DNA from 2 places in the Blautia aquisgranensis genome. Region 1 is predicted to be linked to the other one. Evidence: predicted binding sites of a transcription regulator. Region 1 holds the regulator's gene; the other holds the start of a gene.
The links. Region 1 encodes Rex, which represses fermentation and respiration genes when NADH is low (regulators of the CRP and FNR family bind a similar motif). Its sites were predicted from a motif close to ATTGTTAANTANTTAACAAT; they were not measured.
Positions count from the first base shown of each region.

Region 2: a site for Rex is predicted at 2,127-2,146, ahead of WMO28_RS06905 (L-lactate dehydrogenase). Genes of this name have one in related genera too.

Region 1 is NZ_JBBMEJ010000022.1:13,463-21,024, reverse strand. It holds gene alr (alanine racemase) at 75-1,244, opposite strand; gene WMO28_RS14570 (NAD(P)H-hydrate dehydratase) at 1,241-2,758, opposite strand; gene WMO28_RS14565 (redox-sensing transcriptional repressor Rex) at 2,827-3,471, opposite strand; gene abc-f (ribosomal protection-like ABC-F family protein) at 3,687-5,603, shown strand; gene WMO28_RS14555 (inositol monophosphatase family protein) at 5,630-6,409, opposite strand; gene WMO28_RS14550 (pyridoxamine kinase) at 6,433-7,299, opposite strand; gene pdxR (MocR-like pyridoxine biosynthesis transcription factor PdxR) at 7,392-7,562, shown strand, end outside.
Region 2 is NZ_JBBMEJ010000006.1:150,314-157,875, forward strand. It holds gene WMO28_RS06895 (P-loop NTPase family protein) at 1-1,288, shown strand, start outside; gene WMO28_RS06900 (NUDIX domain-containing protein) at 1,319-1,780, shown strand; gene WMO28_RS06905 (L-lactate dehydrogenase) at 2,197-3,147, shown strand; gene WMO28_RS06910 (CoB--CoM heterodisulfide reductase iron-sulfur subunit B family protein) at 3,434-4,228, shown strand; gene WMO28_RS06915 (4Fe-4S dicluster domain-containing protein) at 4,225-4,614, shown strand; gene WMO28_RS06920 (4Fe-4S binding protein) at 4,621-6,609, shown strand; gene WMO28_RS06925 (hydrogenase iron-sulfur subunit) at 6,600-7,043, shown strand; gene WMO28_RS06930 (4Fe-4S dicluster domain-containing protein) at 7,031-7,562, shown strand, end outside.

The DNA of each region.
Region 1 (7,562 bases):
AATTTTTTACCCGCTTTCCCTTTCCGGTAAAACAGATATTACCCGATCTGTCCGAGGAATCTGGTCATTATACTTTACTGGAAAAAGCTCTCTTCCTCACCGCATTCCCTACCGTCTTTGATATAAACCCTTGGAACACGCTTGCTGATCTCACAGACAAACTCATAGGAAAATCTTCCGGAAAGATCACCCAGAGTCTCCACACTGATAAACTCATCGCCATCTCTTCCCATCAGTGTCACCTCATCACCAGTCTTCACATCCGGGATATCCGTCACATCCACCATAAACTGATCCATACATACACGACCAAGGATCGGCGCTTTTTTTCCATGGATCAGAACCCAGCCCTTATTGGAAAGCTGTCTCGGGTAGCCGTCTGCATAGCCAACCGGGATCGTTGCCATTCTGGTAAAGCGCTCTGTGACAAAAGTTCCTCCATAGCTGACCTCTGTTCCGCGTTCTACGTTCTTCACATAGGAAACATGGCTCTTTAATTCCATAGCCGGAGTCAGCTTCACCACGTCGCGCTCCACCTCATCAGAAGGATAAATACCGTAAATCGTGATTCCCGCACGCACAACATTTAAGTTTGCCTCCGGAACACGGATGATTCCTGCACTGTTGGAGCAGTGGAGTACCGGAACATGCACGCCTCTTTGTTCCAGAAGGTCCGCAAATCTGAGATATCGGTCAAGCTGTACCAGGGCAGGGGAACGGTCGAACTCATCTGCTCTTGCAAAATGTGTAAACATTCCCTCAATCTCAAGATTCGGGATTTTGGATATCTCCTCGATGCGTACCGCATTCTCCGGAATGTCTGCATAACCGATCCGGGTCATTCCTGTGTCAAGCGCCAGATGAATATGTACATTTTTTCCGATGCGCTCTGCTGCTTTTGCATATTCCACGGCAGTATTCAGATCTGAAATGGTGATCCGGATATCATTGGCAGCCAGCTCCTCGTAATATTCCTCAAAGACAAGCCCCAGGATCAGAACCGGCTTCGTAATGCCTGCATGTCGAAGCTCCAGTGCTTCTTCAGCGGTAGCTGTCGCAAAGCCCCAGATGTAATCGTAATCATGGATCAGTCTGGCAATGGCTCTGGCACCATGTCCATAGCCATCCGCCTTGATCACTGCGATGATCTTCGTTCCTTCCTTGATGTTCCTGTGCATTTCCTCAAAGTTGTGGGCAATGGCATCTAAAGATACCAGTGCTTTGACTCTCTCGTATTTTTTCATAATTTTGACTCCTCTTCACCTATAGCTAAAGCCTGCGGCAGATATTCGATGATATCTCCTGCCAGCATACTGCGCTTTCCTTTTTTCGTGGCTGCAAGATCGCCGCAAAGTCCGTGAAGATAAACACCTAACGCGGCCTTTAAAACCATGGGAGGCTGTTCCTCCGTTTTCAGATACATACATAATACGCCTGCAAGAAGCCCGGAAAGCACATCTCCGCTTCCTGCTGTGGCCATGCCGGAATTGCCGGAAAGATTCAGATAAATATCCTCTCTGCCATCTGTAATAACCGTACATGCGTCTTTCAGTACACAGACAGTGCCGGTTTCTCCGGCATAATCAATGGCAGTTCGGGCAAGTGTTTCCTGAATTTCCCGGATCGTTTTGCCGCAGAGGCGACTCATCTCTCCGATATGCGGAGTCAGAATCACATTCTCACCTAAGAATTCCTTCCACTGAGGATGCGCGGCCAGAAGATTCAGCCCGTCTGCATCCAGCACAAGATACTTCTTTTCGCGGGCAGCTGCCGTGAGAAACCACTGTTCTCTCTCACGGCTCTCCCCGGAAGTTCCAAGTCCCGGTCCGATCACGATCACATCGCACCAGGAAAGAAGCTGTTCATTGGATTCCTCATCAAAACGGGTGCATACCATAGCCTCCGGAAGAAGGATCTGCAATGGGATCCGGTTCTCCTCCACTGTCTGAATCTTCACCATTCCCGCCCCGGCCCGGAGTGCTGCGCTTGCGCTTAAGTAAGCTGCTCCGCACATACCTGCACTTCCGGTAACAAAAAGAATTTTTCCGAAGGTACCTTTATTTCCGCCGGGATCACGCTCCGGAAACAGCTTCAGGTCTTTCTTTTCCAGACAGCGTGCGGATGCCTTCACAGCTTCCTGCTCATAGATCCCGATATCAGCTACCACGATCTTTCCTGCATACAGCCTTCCCGGATAAAAGCAAAGTCCTCTCTTCCGGTATGCGAATGTGACAGTCAGATCTGCGCTGAAAGCAATGCCCATTTCCAGGCCAGTATCTCCGTTAACTCCTGATGGGATGTCTACAGCGATCTTTTTGGCCCGCGCACTGTTCATCTCATGAATGATCTCAGCATATCGTCCCTCGATCGGACGCGCAAGCCCCACACCGAACACGGCATCTACTATAGTAGTATATTCACTCCAGTCCGGGTTATTCACCTCCGGCACATGATAACCGGTGGCGATCTTGTATTGTAAGGTCGTCTCCCGGGTCATTTTTTCTTTGTTTCCGGCCATGTAGAAATCTGCACGAATTCCTTTCAGATGAAAGATCCTGGCAACCGCAATTCCATCACCGCCATTGTTTCCGCTTCCGCAGACAACCAGGATCCGTTCATTCTTTCCAAGGTACTTCTCTGTCTCTTCTACGACCTTCAGTGCTGCCCGCTCCATCAGAACTTCTGATGCCACTCCGATCTTGTGGATTGTGGCACTGTCCAGATTCTTCATTTCCCCGCAGGTAACAAGCTTCTTCATGCTGTTTCTATACCTCCCTCTGTAACAGAGAAAGCTGCCGTCTCCGGCAGCCTCATTCTCTGATTTTACTATTCCACATGCTCCTGCCTGTATTTACTCAGATTATAAGACAGTGTCATCAGACTCTCGGAAAGATGTACGTTCTCCACGATCACATCATCCGGTGTCTCCAGATCAAGATGTGCAAAATTCCAGATAGCCTTAATACCGTTCTCTACCAGAATATCTGCCATTTCTTTGGCCTTATTCTTAGGAAGAGTAAGAATAGCGATCTCCACGTTATTCTCTTTCAGGAAAAACGGAAGCTCACTGAGCATCTGGATCTCCAGTCCGCGGACTGCAATTCCCTCAAGAACAGGGTTTACATCAAAAATTCCTACCAGCTTAAAGCCCCTTTTCTCAAAGTCCACATAATTGGCAAGTGCCTGTCCCAGATTACCTGCACCAAGAATGATCATCGGATGAATCGTATCCAGTCCCAGGATCTTACCGATCTCCGTATAAAGATAATGTACATTATAGCCATACCCCTGCTGACCAAAACCGCCAAAATTATTAAGATCCTGACGGATCTGGGAAGCTGTGGTGTGCATCTTCTTACTTAATTCATTGGAAGAAATACGCTCTACATTGTCTTCCATCAGCTCTCCTAAGTAGCGGTAGTAGCGTGGCAGACGCTTAATCACCGCTTTCGAGATTTGTTTTGTCTCCACGATAGTTTCCCTCCTTATCTTACACTAGGTTAATTATACCGAATTGATATTTTCCTGTCAATTAATCTTGTGACTTATGTACAAATTTCTTCATATTTTTTCAAATATTTGATTTTTTCTTTGAAATCCCCGCGGTTTCCGTTATAATAGGTAGAGGATTTTTCCTGTTTTTTACGAAACAGAGACAGGATCCTTTGTACAGGAGGACAGTTTTTATGATTTTATCATGTCAGAATATATGCAAAGCCTTTGGCGAAAAAGTAATCTTGAACGACGCATCCTTTCATATTGAGGATCGTGAAAAGGCAGCTCTGATCGGCTGCAACGGTGCAGGTAAGACTACACTTCTCCGCATTATCATGCAGGAGATTTCCGCGGATTCCGGTACGGTGGTGCTCGCCCGCGACAAAAATATCGGTTACCTTGCCCAGTATCAGGATATCCACGGGCACCATACCATATACGAGGAGCTTCTTACCACCAAGCAGCACATCATCGATATGGAACGCCGCATCCGCTCCCTGGAGCAGGAAATGAACAACGTTACCGGCGATGACCTGAACCGTCTGATGGAGACCTATACCCGTCTCACCCATCAGTTTGAGCTGGAGAACGGCTATGCTTACAAGAGCGAGCTTACCGGTGTACTGAAAGGTCTGGGATTCACAGAAGAAGACTATGACAAATACATCGAGACTCTTTCCGGAGGCCAGAAGACCCGCGTAGCCCTGGGTAAGATGCTTCTCTCCAAGCCGGACATCCTGCTTCTGGATGAACCTACCAACCACCTGGACATGGAGAGCATTTCCTGGCTTGAGACTTATCTTCTCAATTATCCGGGCGCGGTATTCATCGTATCCCATGACCGTTATTTCCTGGATAAGGTAGTCACCAAGGTGGTAGAGATCGAGGCCGGCCAGACCCGTGTATACAGCGGAAACTATTCAGCTTATGCGCTCAAGAAGGCACAGCTTCGTGATGCACAGTATAAGGCATACCTGAATCAGCAGCGAGATATCAAACATCAGGAGGCTGTGATCGCCAAGCTGAAATCTTTTAACCGTGAGAAATCCATCAAACGCGCTGAGAGCCGTGAGAAGATGCTGGATCGCGTGCAGCGCATTGAGAAGCCGCTGGAGATCCAGGATCGTATGCGTATCTCCCTGGAGCCCCGCGTTTTAAGCGGCAATGATGTTCTCCATGTAGAAGAGCTTTCCAAAGCATTCCCGGGACAGACACTTTTTTCGGATATTTCCTTTGATATCAAGCGCGGAGAACGTGTAGCTCTCATCGGTAACAACGGAACCGGCAAGACTACTATGCTGAAGATCATCAACGGTCTTCTGGAAGCAGATGCAGGTAAATTTTCCCTTGGCTCCAAGGTACAGATCGGCTATTACGACCAGGAACATCACGTTCTTCATATGGATAAGACAATTTTCCAGGAGATTTCCGATACCTATCCGACTCTTACAGAGACTGAGATCCGTAATATGCTTGCAGCCTTTCTGTTTACAGGGGACGATGTATTTAAAGAGATCTCCGCTCTTTCCGGTGGTGAGCGTGGCCGTGTTTCCCTGGCTAAGCTGATGCTCTCGGAAGCCAACTTCCTGATCCTGGATGAGCCTACCAACCATCTGGATATCGCCTCCAAGGAAATCCTGGAAGAAGCCCTGGTAAGCTATACCGGTACAGTACTGTATGTATCCCATGACCGTTATTTTATCAACCAGACCGCTACCAGGATCATGGAACTGACCAATCAGGCAGTTGTAAATTATATCGGCGATTACGATTATTATCTGGAGAAAAAAGAAGAGCTGACCACTGCCTATGCTCCAGGAATTGATTCCCCTGAAGCCCCCCAGGAAGAAAAAGCAGTCTCCGAGAACAAGCTTTCCTGGCAGCAGATGAAAGAAGAACAGGCAAAAAAAAGAAAACGCGAGGCAGAACTCAAAAAAGTCGAAACCCGCATTGAAGAACTGGAAACAAGAGACCAGGAAATCGATGATACCATGGTTCTTCCGGATGTGTGCACCAACGTGGCAGAATGTACGAAACTCAGCCGCGAAAAAGCCGCAATTGCAGAAGAACTGGAAACACTATATGAGAAATGGGAAGAGCTGGCCTGACGGTCAGCTCTTTTTCCCACTTTCATTCATCGTTTTAATTCTTTCAGAAGAATCTCTTCGAACTGCGGCGCACAGGCAAGGATATCTCCGTTCTTCAGATAAGTCGGCTCCCCACCTTCCCAGGTTCTTACCACACCGCCCGCTTCCCGGACAATGACCGTTCCGGCTGAGTAATCCCAGGGCTTCAGATCCCGTTCAATATAACCATGCTCTCTTCCGCAGGCCACATAGCACATGTCAAGCTCCGCGGAACCTGTACGGCGGAAATCCCCGCATTTCATAAAGATATCATAAAAAATCGGAAAGAGATTCTTCGCCTCGGATTTTGTGTACGGTGTGGAGCCGTAAGAGATTACGGCGTCCCCGAAATTCTCCGTATCCGATACATGGATCTTCCGGTCATTCAGATAAGCGCCCTCGCTTTTTGCTCCATGAAACAGCTCATCCGTAAACGGGTTATAGACTACTCCGAAAACGATCTCTCCCTTTTCGTAGAGCCCCAGTGCCACGGCACTCATATGAAAATCCAGGATCAGATTGGCAGTTCCGTCGATTGGGTCTAAAATCCAGTAAACACCATCTTTTAAAAGTCCGGTGTTCTCTTTCTCTTCCGCGATCAGCGGAATCTCCGGAAAAGCTTTTCCTAGCTCTTCCTTCAGAAAATTCTGCACAGCCAGATCTACGTTGGTCACATAATTGGCTGCTCCCTTTACCATTACTTCTTCCTTCTGCATTTCTCTTAAGATCAGATCTTTTGTCTGTCTTACAAGTTCGATGACTTTTTTCTGCTGCTGTGCTTCGATCATTTTTTCTCCTCTTTTCCGTAATTTTATCCGATCAGCTTGTGAAGATGCAGTTCAAAGCACACACCGTCGTTGCGGTCTGTCCCTTCCTTAACTGCATCCTGAATGGACGCCGAAATAAAATCCACTGCTATCTGTGCACATTTTTCCATAGGATATCCTTTCACCAGGCCTGCACTGAGCACCGATGCAAAAAGATCTCCGGTCCCGGAATAGCTGCCGCCGGATTTCTCCGCAAATATCCAGGAGCTCTTTCCTTTTTCCAGGACAAGATTGCCCATTCGAAGCGGTTCCCCTTCTTCTTTGTGGTCTACACCTGTGATCACTACTGCTGAAAGAGAAAATTTCTCTGCAAGACTGCGCCCGGTCTCCTGGATCCGCACCAGACGCTCTTCTCCGTTTATACTCTGAAATTCCCTCCATTTCTTCTCCATCCCTTCTTTTCCATGAAGGAGAAGAAGTGCCTCCGTGAGATTCGGTGTGATCACATAAGAGCGATTCACCAACTCGCAGAATCTTTCACGAAGTCCCTCTGTATAGATTGGATAGACTTCTCCATCATCCCCCATCACAGGATCTGTAAGGATCAGCGTATCCTTCCCTGCAAATATATCCATAAATTTCAAGATCTGATCCGCCTGTTTCTCATCCGAGAGAAAACCTGTATAGATCCCATCCGGAGAAAATCCCCGTTTCTTCCACTGTTCCATATATAGTTCCATATGCTCCGTGAAATCCTCACAGAAATACGTCTCATAGCCAGTCTGATTACTTAAAACAGCTGTGGGAAACGGACAGGCCTGCACTCCCATAACCGAGATCACCGGAATCGCCGCTGTGAGAGAACATTTGCCCAGTCCGGAAAGATCGTTGATCACTGCTATTTTCTTCATCTTATTTCTCCAGTCTTGAGTTTTTTTCTGTATTATTATAGAATAAACTGTCACGTTAACGCAATCACTTTTGGAAGGAAATTACCATACCAATGTTAAATATATCCGCAGAACACAAAAAAGAGCATCTTTATCTGGAAGTCTATCATTATTACCGGAAGCTGATCATGGAGAACCGGCTTCTCCCGGGAAGCAAAATGCCCTCCCTCAGGAAATGTGCACAGGATCTGAAGCTGAGCCGGACCACTATCGAAACTGCCTAT
Region 2 (7,562 bases), on a different contig from region 1:
TTATAAACTCCGTTTTTTCTATTCGTTTCAGATTCCGAAGCTTGGAAAAGAGTTTGATCTTCTCCAGATCAAGGAGGATCAGATTGTAAACATTGAACTGAAAAGTGGAAGGGTATCAGATGACGACATCCGCAGGCAGCTGATCCAGAACAGGTATTATCTGTCTGCTCTGGGGAAACCGATCTTCTCATATACATATATCAGCAGTGAAGACCGGCTGGTGAGACTGACCAACCATGATCATATTGTGGAAGGTGACTGGAAACAGCTTTGCAGTGCACTTGAAAAAGAAGGACAGGATTATAAGGGAGATATTGAGGAACTTTTTCAGGCAGAGCTGTATCTGATCTCTCCACTGACAGAACCGGAGCGTTTTCTGCGAAAAGAGTATTTCCTTACTTCTCAGCAGAGAGATATTGAACGTCAGATCCTGAAGCGGATTCGTGGAAAAAGGGAAGGATATTTTCATTTCAGCGGACTTCCGGGAACCGGAAAAACCTTGCTGCTTTATGATATTGGGATGAAGCTTTCCGGGCGGCAGCAGATCTGTATCATTCACTGTGGAGAAGCAGGGCAGGAATGGAAGCTTCTTCATGAGCGTCTGCGGCGAATTGATTTTCTGTCTGACAGTGAGCTGGAAGAAGAAACGGATCTGAGCGGTTACAGCAGTATTCTGGTAGATGAGGCACATCTTTTGTCAGAAGAAAAGCTGCTGATTCTGTTAAAGAAAAGTCAAAACAGACCGGTGATTTTTTCAAGCGATTCAGAAGACATGATCTCACCGGAAGAAATGGATCACAGTACAATAGAAATGATCAGAAATTTACCGGAAATCCAGAGCTTTCATCTTACCAACCGCATTCGTACAAATGCGGAACTTTCATCGTTTATTCAGAATATGATGCATCTTCCCGAAAAAAGGAGCTCAAGATGGTATCCTGATATTACAGTGCTGTATGCGAATGACGAAAAAGAAGAAGAAAATCTTCTGCAAGATCTTGAATGGCGGGGATTTCAGATTCGTACTGTGGAGAATAGAGAACAGATCAGTATGCTGGCAGTGCGGGATTCTGAAAAACTGGCAATCGTGTTGGATGAACAGTATTACTACGATGAAAAGGGCTACCTGAGAGCAGAGCATTTTCACGGCCATTCTGATGTGAGAAAGCTTTTTCATTTGCTGAACCAGGCAAGAGAAAGTCTGGCGCTGGTGGTAAAGAACAATATGGCAGTTTATGAAATATTGCTGGAAATCTTGCAAATGCGTGGGAAAGAGAGTAAGAATTGAAAAGTTTTTTTGAAACGAAAAGGAGAGCACATGACGACGACAACTTTATGCTACATAGAAAATAACGGAAAATATCTGATGCTTCACAGAGTAAAAAAGCGTAATGACATCAATGAAGGCAAATGGATCGGAGTTGGCGGACATGTGGAAAGCCAGGAAACTCCGGAAGAATGTCTGGTACGTGAGGTAAAGGAAGAGACAGGTTTTACACTTACGTCTTACAGACTTCGTGGTCTGGTAACGTTTGTCAACAGTGAATGTGAATCGGAACTTATGTGTGTATTTACAGCGGATGGATATACGGGTGAACTGATCGAATGTGACGAGGGAGAGCTTTGCTGGGTTGATAAAACAATGGTACCGAAGCTTCCGGCGTGGGAGGGAGATAAAGTATTTCTTGATCTGCTCCTTTCTGGAGAAGAACGATTTTTTTCTGTAAAGCTGCAGTATGAAGGCGAAAAGCTTATCGAAAAGAAAATTAATTTGTACTAATATAAAAATATGAAATTTATATCAGTGAAAAGCAAAGGGGCTGATGCACGAATTACTCAGTGCAACAAGCTCCTTTTCTCATCTAAAAGTCTGGTTAAAAAGTTAATTGATTTTTTTTACGGAAGCCCGGATGCTTAATTGAGTTCCGATTCTTGTTTTCAGGGAACGCTCCTCGCTGTTTCTTTCCCGCTTTTCAATAATAGGAATAAGAGTGTTAACTGCTGTTGAGCCAAATGAACCTTTAGGAACATTAAGTTTCATATCTTCTTCGAGCATTTCTGTGGCAAAAAGGATTTTTGCCCTGCGTTTTTTAATGAAAAAATTATTCAGTATTTATACAAAACCTCTTGTTAAATTATTAGCAATGTGTTATCGTTTAGAAATAAATTTTGTTATAAGCAAAGGAGGATTACACTATGAGCAGTAAAATTACTATCATTGGAGCTGGCAGCGTTGGTGCCACGATCGCCTATACCTTATCAAGTCAGGATATTGCATCAGAAATCGTTCTGATCGATATCAACAAAGAGAAGGCAGAAGGAGAAGTTCTTGATATCATTCAGGGAACCTGCTTCAGAGATCCTATTTCTATCATTGCCGGAGATTATACGGATGCCAGAAATTCGGATATTGTTATCATTACTTCTGGTATTGCACGTAAGCCGGGGCAGACAAGACTGGAACTTACACAGACAAATGTAAATATTCTGAAAGCCATTACACCGGAAATTGTAAAAGCGGCACCAAATGCTCTTTATCTGATCGTAAGCAACCCGGTCGACATTATGACTTATGTGTTTACCAAGATTTCCGGACTTCCTGAAAATCAGATTCTTGGTTCTGGTACAATCCTTGATTCTGCGCGTCTGCGCTGCGGATTATCCAAGCATTTTCATATCGCACAAAGTAATATTCATGCGTATGTATTTGGCGAGCATGGGGACACTTCCTTTATTCCGTGGTCAGGAGCCTATATTTCCGGTGTAAGTGTAGATGAGTACTATAATCTGGAGAAGAAACTTGGAAAAGATATCGAACCGATCGACAAAGAAGCAATGGTTCAGTATGTACAGAAATCAGGTGGCGAAATCATTGCAAAGAAGGGAGCAACTTTTTATGCGGTATCTTCCTCTGTATGCAAACTTTGCAGTCTGCTGGTATCTTCTTCAGAGTCTATTTCTACAGTATCTACTATGATGCATGGGGAATATGGAATTGAAGATGTATGTTTAAGTACGCTGACTTTGGTAGGGCCAAACGGTGTGCAGGGTAAAGTTCCGATGCGGATGACAAAAGCGGAGATTGAACAGCTGAAAAAAAGTGCAGCTGCACTGAAAGAAATTATTGCTCAGATTGATCTTGATTGATTATAAACGGATGAATCATATCGAGAGAAAATGTATCGATTTGTTTTAATGAAAAAAAATATCAAAAATACTTGTTAAAATGTTGTCAATGTGATATGCTTAGACGCAGGAAATCGAGCTGATACACTCCTTAAGGCGGAGGAAGGGTGTGCGAACTCTTTTATTTTTTGTATTCTAAAAAAGATATAAAAAGTAATTGTATTAGTCTTGATTTATATTTTTTGTTATTTTTCGTTAAAAAATAAACAATTTTTATCTAAACAGCTAAGAAAGGATAATGTTAAGTATGAAATACAGTTATTATCCGGGTTGTACCCTGAAGAACAAGGCGAAAGATCTGGATGAATATGCCAGAGCCAGCGCCAGAGCACTTGGGTTTGAACTGGAAGAGATTGAAAACTGGCAGTGCTGTGGAGGTGTTTATCCTCTGGGAACAGATGAAATTGCTACAAAACTTTCTTCCGTACGTGCTCTTAATCAGGCCAAAGAAAAAGGCCAGGATCTGGTGACAATCTGTTCTGCCTGTCATCACGTGATCAAACGTGTCAATGATGATATGAAAAATGTGGAAGATATCCGCACCAGAGCAAACAATTATATGCAGCTTGAAGAGCCTTACACAGGGGAGACCACCGTACTCCATTATCTGGAAGTACTTCGTGATAAGGTTGGTTTTGACAAGCTGAAAGAGAAAGTGGTAAATCCGCTTACAGGAAAGAAAGTCGGAGCTTACTATGGATGTCTGTTGTTACGTCCGGGCAAGATCATGGCATTTGATGATCCTGAGAATCCTACGATCATGGAAGATTTCATCCGTGCACTTGGTGCAGAACCGGTGAGCTATCCATACAGGAACGAATGCTGTGGTGGTTACATTTCTCTTAAGGAAAAAGAAATGTCCCAGAATATGTGTCAGAAAATCGAAGACAGTGCGAAAGGTTTTGGAGCTGATATGCTGATCACAGCCTGTCCATTGTGTAAATATAATTTAAATAAAAATGCTTCCAGCGATCTGCCTGTATATTATTTCACAGAGCTGCTTGCAGAAGCCCTCGGAGTAAAAGAGGAGGTGGCAAAATGAGAGATAATCATTCAGCAGCAGAAAAGATTAAAGAAATCTCAGGAACCAATCCGCTGAAATGTATGAAATGTGGAAAATGTTCTGCTACCTGTCCTTCCTTCAATGAAATGGATATCAAACCACATCAGTTTGTATCCTATGTTGTAAACGAAGATATCGAAGCACTTGTCAATTCAAAATCTCTCTGGAAATGCCTTTCCTGCTTTGCCTGCGTAGAGCGTTGCCCAAGAGATGTAAAACCTGGAAAGATCATTGATGCTGCAAGACAGCTGGTTGTTCGTCAGAAGGGCGGAGACTACCTGACAGCAGATGAGATTCCACAGCTTCTTGATCCGGAAGTGCCACAGCAGCTTCTGGTAAGTGCATTCAGAAGATACAGGAGGTAAGCCAGCGTGCAGAGAATTGGTGTATTTGTCTGTCATTGCGGAAGTAATATCGCCGCTACGGTAGATGTAAAAAAAGTTGTTGAATTAGCTGCCAAAGAGCCGGGTGTCGTTCATGCAGAAGATTACCAGTACATGTGCTCAGAAGCAGGTCAGGCTAAGATTCAGGAAGCCATCAAAGAAAAGAACCTGACGGGTGTGGTTGTCTGTTCATGTTCTCCACGTATGCATGAAGCAACATTCAGAAAAGCAGCAGAGAGAGCTGGTCTGAATCCATACATGGTGGAGATTGCAAACATCCGTGAGCATTGTTCCTGGATCCATAAGGATATGGAAGAAGCTACAAAGAAAGCAGTGATCCTTGCCAGAGCAGCAATCGCAAAAGTCAACTTAAACACTCCTCTTCAGCCAGGAGAGAGCCGTGTTACCAAGAGAGCCCTGGTCATCGGCGGCGGTATCGCCGGAATCCAGACAGCCCTGGATATCGCTGATGCAGGCTATGAAGTAGATATTGTAGAAAAAACTCCAAGTATTGGTGGAAGAATGTCACAGCTTGACAAAACATTCCCGACACTTGACTGTTCTGCATGTATCCTCACTCCTAAGATGGTAGAGGCTGCAGCTCATGAGAAGATCAATATCTATACATACAGTGAAGTAGAACATGTCAGTGGATTCGTAGGAGATTTCACTGTTGACATCAGAAAAAAAGCAAGAAGTGTAAATATGGACAAATGTACAGGCTGCGGTGTCTGTCAGGAAAAATGTCCATCTAAGAAAATACCAAATGAATTTAACAGAGGGTTAAATAACAGAACAGCTATTTACACTCCATTTGCACAGGCCATCCCGAATGTTCCGGTTATTGACCGTGAGAACTGTATTAAGTTTAAAACCGGAAAATGTGGTGTATGTTCCAAAGTATGTCAGGCAGGTGCCGTTGATTACGATCAGCAGGATGAGATCGTAACACAGAAATACGGTGCGATCGTAGTTGCTACAGGTTTCGATACCATTAAACTTGACAAATATGATGAATACGCATACAGCCAGAGCAAAGATGTTATCACATCTCTTGAACTGGAACGTATTATGAATGCAGCAGGTCCTACAAAGGGACACTTAGAGCGCCTTTCCGATGGAAAAGCTCCGAAGGAACTTGTATTTATCCAGTGTGTGGGAAGCCGTTGCTCCGATGACAGAGGAAAACCATATTGTTCCAAAATCTGCTGTATGTATACAGCAAAACATGCAATGTTAATCCGCGATAAATATCCGGATACAAATGTAACTGTATTCTATATTGATGTCCGTACACCGGGTAAGAACTTTGATGAGTTCTACAGAAGAGCAGTAGAGCAGTACGGTGTAAACTACATCAAAGGTCAGGTAGGAAAAGTAATTCCTCAGCCGGATGGAAGTCTTCTTGTACAGGGATCTGACCTGATCGATAACAAGCAGGTTCTTAAGAAAGCAGATATGGTTGTTCTTGCAACTGCCATTGAACCGAATCCGGATGTCCGTAAAATTGCGACAATGCTTACAGCAAGTATTGATACCAATAACTTCCTTACAGAAGCCCATGCAAAACTTCGTCCGGTAGAATCTCCAACAGCAGGTATCTTCCTTTCCGGTGTCTGCCAGGGACCGAAAGATATTCCGGAGACAGTAGCACAGGCTGGTGCGGCAGCAGTTAAGGCAATTGGCCTTCTTGCAAAAGACAAGCTGACAACCAACCCATGTACAGCTAAATCTGATGAGCTGTTATGTAACGGATGCTCTACATGTGCAAATGTCTGCCCGTATGGAGCAATTTCCTATGAAGATAAAGAAGTAAATGACCACGGTATCCGTGAAACAAGAAGAGTAGCCGTTGTAAACACAGCACTTTGCCAGGGATGTGGTGCATGTACAGTAGCCTGCCCGTCTGGTGCAATGGATCTGCAAGGCTTTTCCAACAGACAGATTATCGCGGAGGTAGATGCAATATGTCGATAGAAACAAACGAAGAATTCAGACCTAAGATTGTAGCATTCTGCTGTAACTGGTGTAGTTACGCAGGTGCAGACCTTGCAGGAAGCAGCCGTCTTTCTTATCCGGCTGATGTAAAGATCATCCGTGTTCCATGTTCCTGCCGTGTCAATCCAATGTTCATCCTCCGTGCTTTTGAGAAAGGTGCTGACGGTGTGATCATGTGTGGATGTCATCCTGGAGACTGTCATTACAGCACAGGTAACTACTACGCAAGAAGACGTATGACACTTCTTTTCTCCATGCTGGATTATATCGGTGTGGAAAATGGAAGAACACGTGTAGAATGGGTTTCTGCCGCTGAAGGCGTGAAATTCTCCCAGACAATGAATGAGTTTGCAGAGAAGATCCATTCTCTTGGTAAGAACGTAAGATTGGAGGATTTAAGATGCAGGAGCTGATAAATCGTGCAAAAGAACTGCTTGCTGACGGAACCGTTGCAAGAGTTCTGGGATGGAAAGCCGGAGATCTGCCTTATAATCCGGAACCGGCTTACTTTGAGACAGAAGAATCTCTGAAAAATTTTGTATATAACGGATTCTGCGGTGCAAACTTAAGCAAATATATGGTCGAAGCATCCAAACTGGAAGGTAAAACACTGGTTTGTTTAAAACCATGTGATACATACAGTTTCAATCAGCTGATCAAAGAGCATCGAGTAGACCGTGAAAAAGCATATATCATCGGTGTTGGATGTAAAGGAAAACTGGATATCGAAAAGATCCGTAAACAGGGAATCAAAGGCATCGAGAGCATTTCCGGTGCAGAGATCACAGATGATGCAGAAACACTGACTGTTCAGACAATCTATGGCGAAAAAACATGTGCATATAAAGATGCCATGCTGGAAAGATGCCATGTATGTAAAGGCAAAGAACATAAGATTTACGATGAACTCATCGGCGAGTCTAAAGAGACAA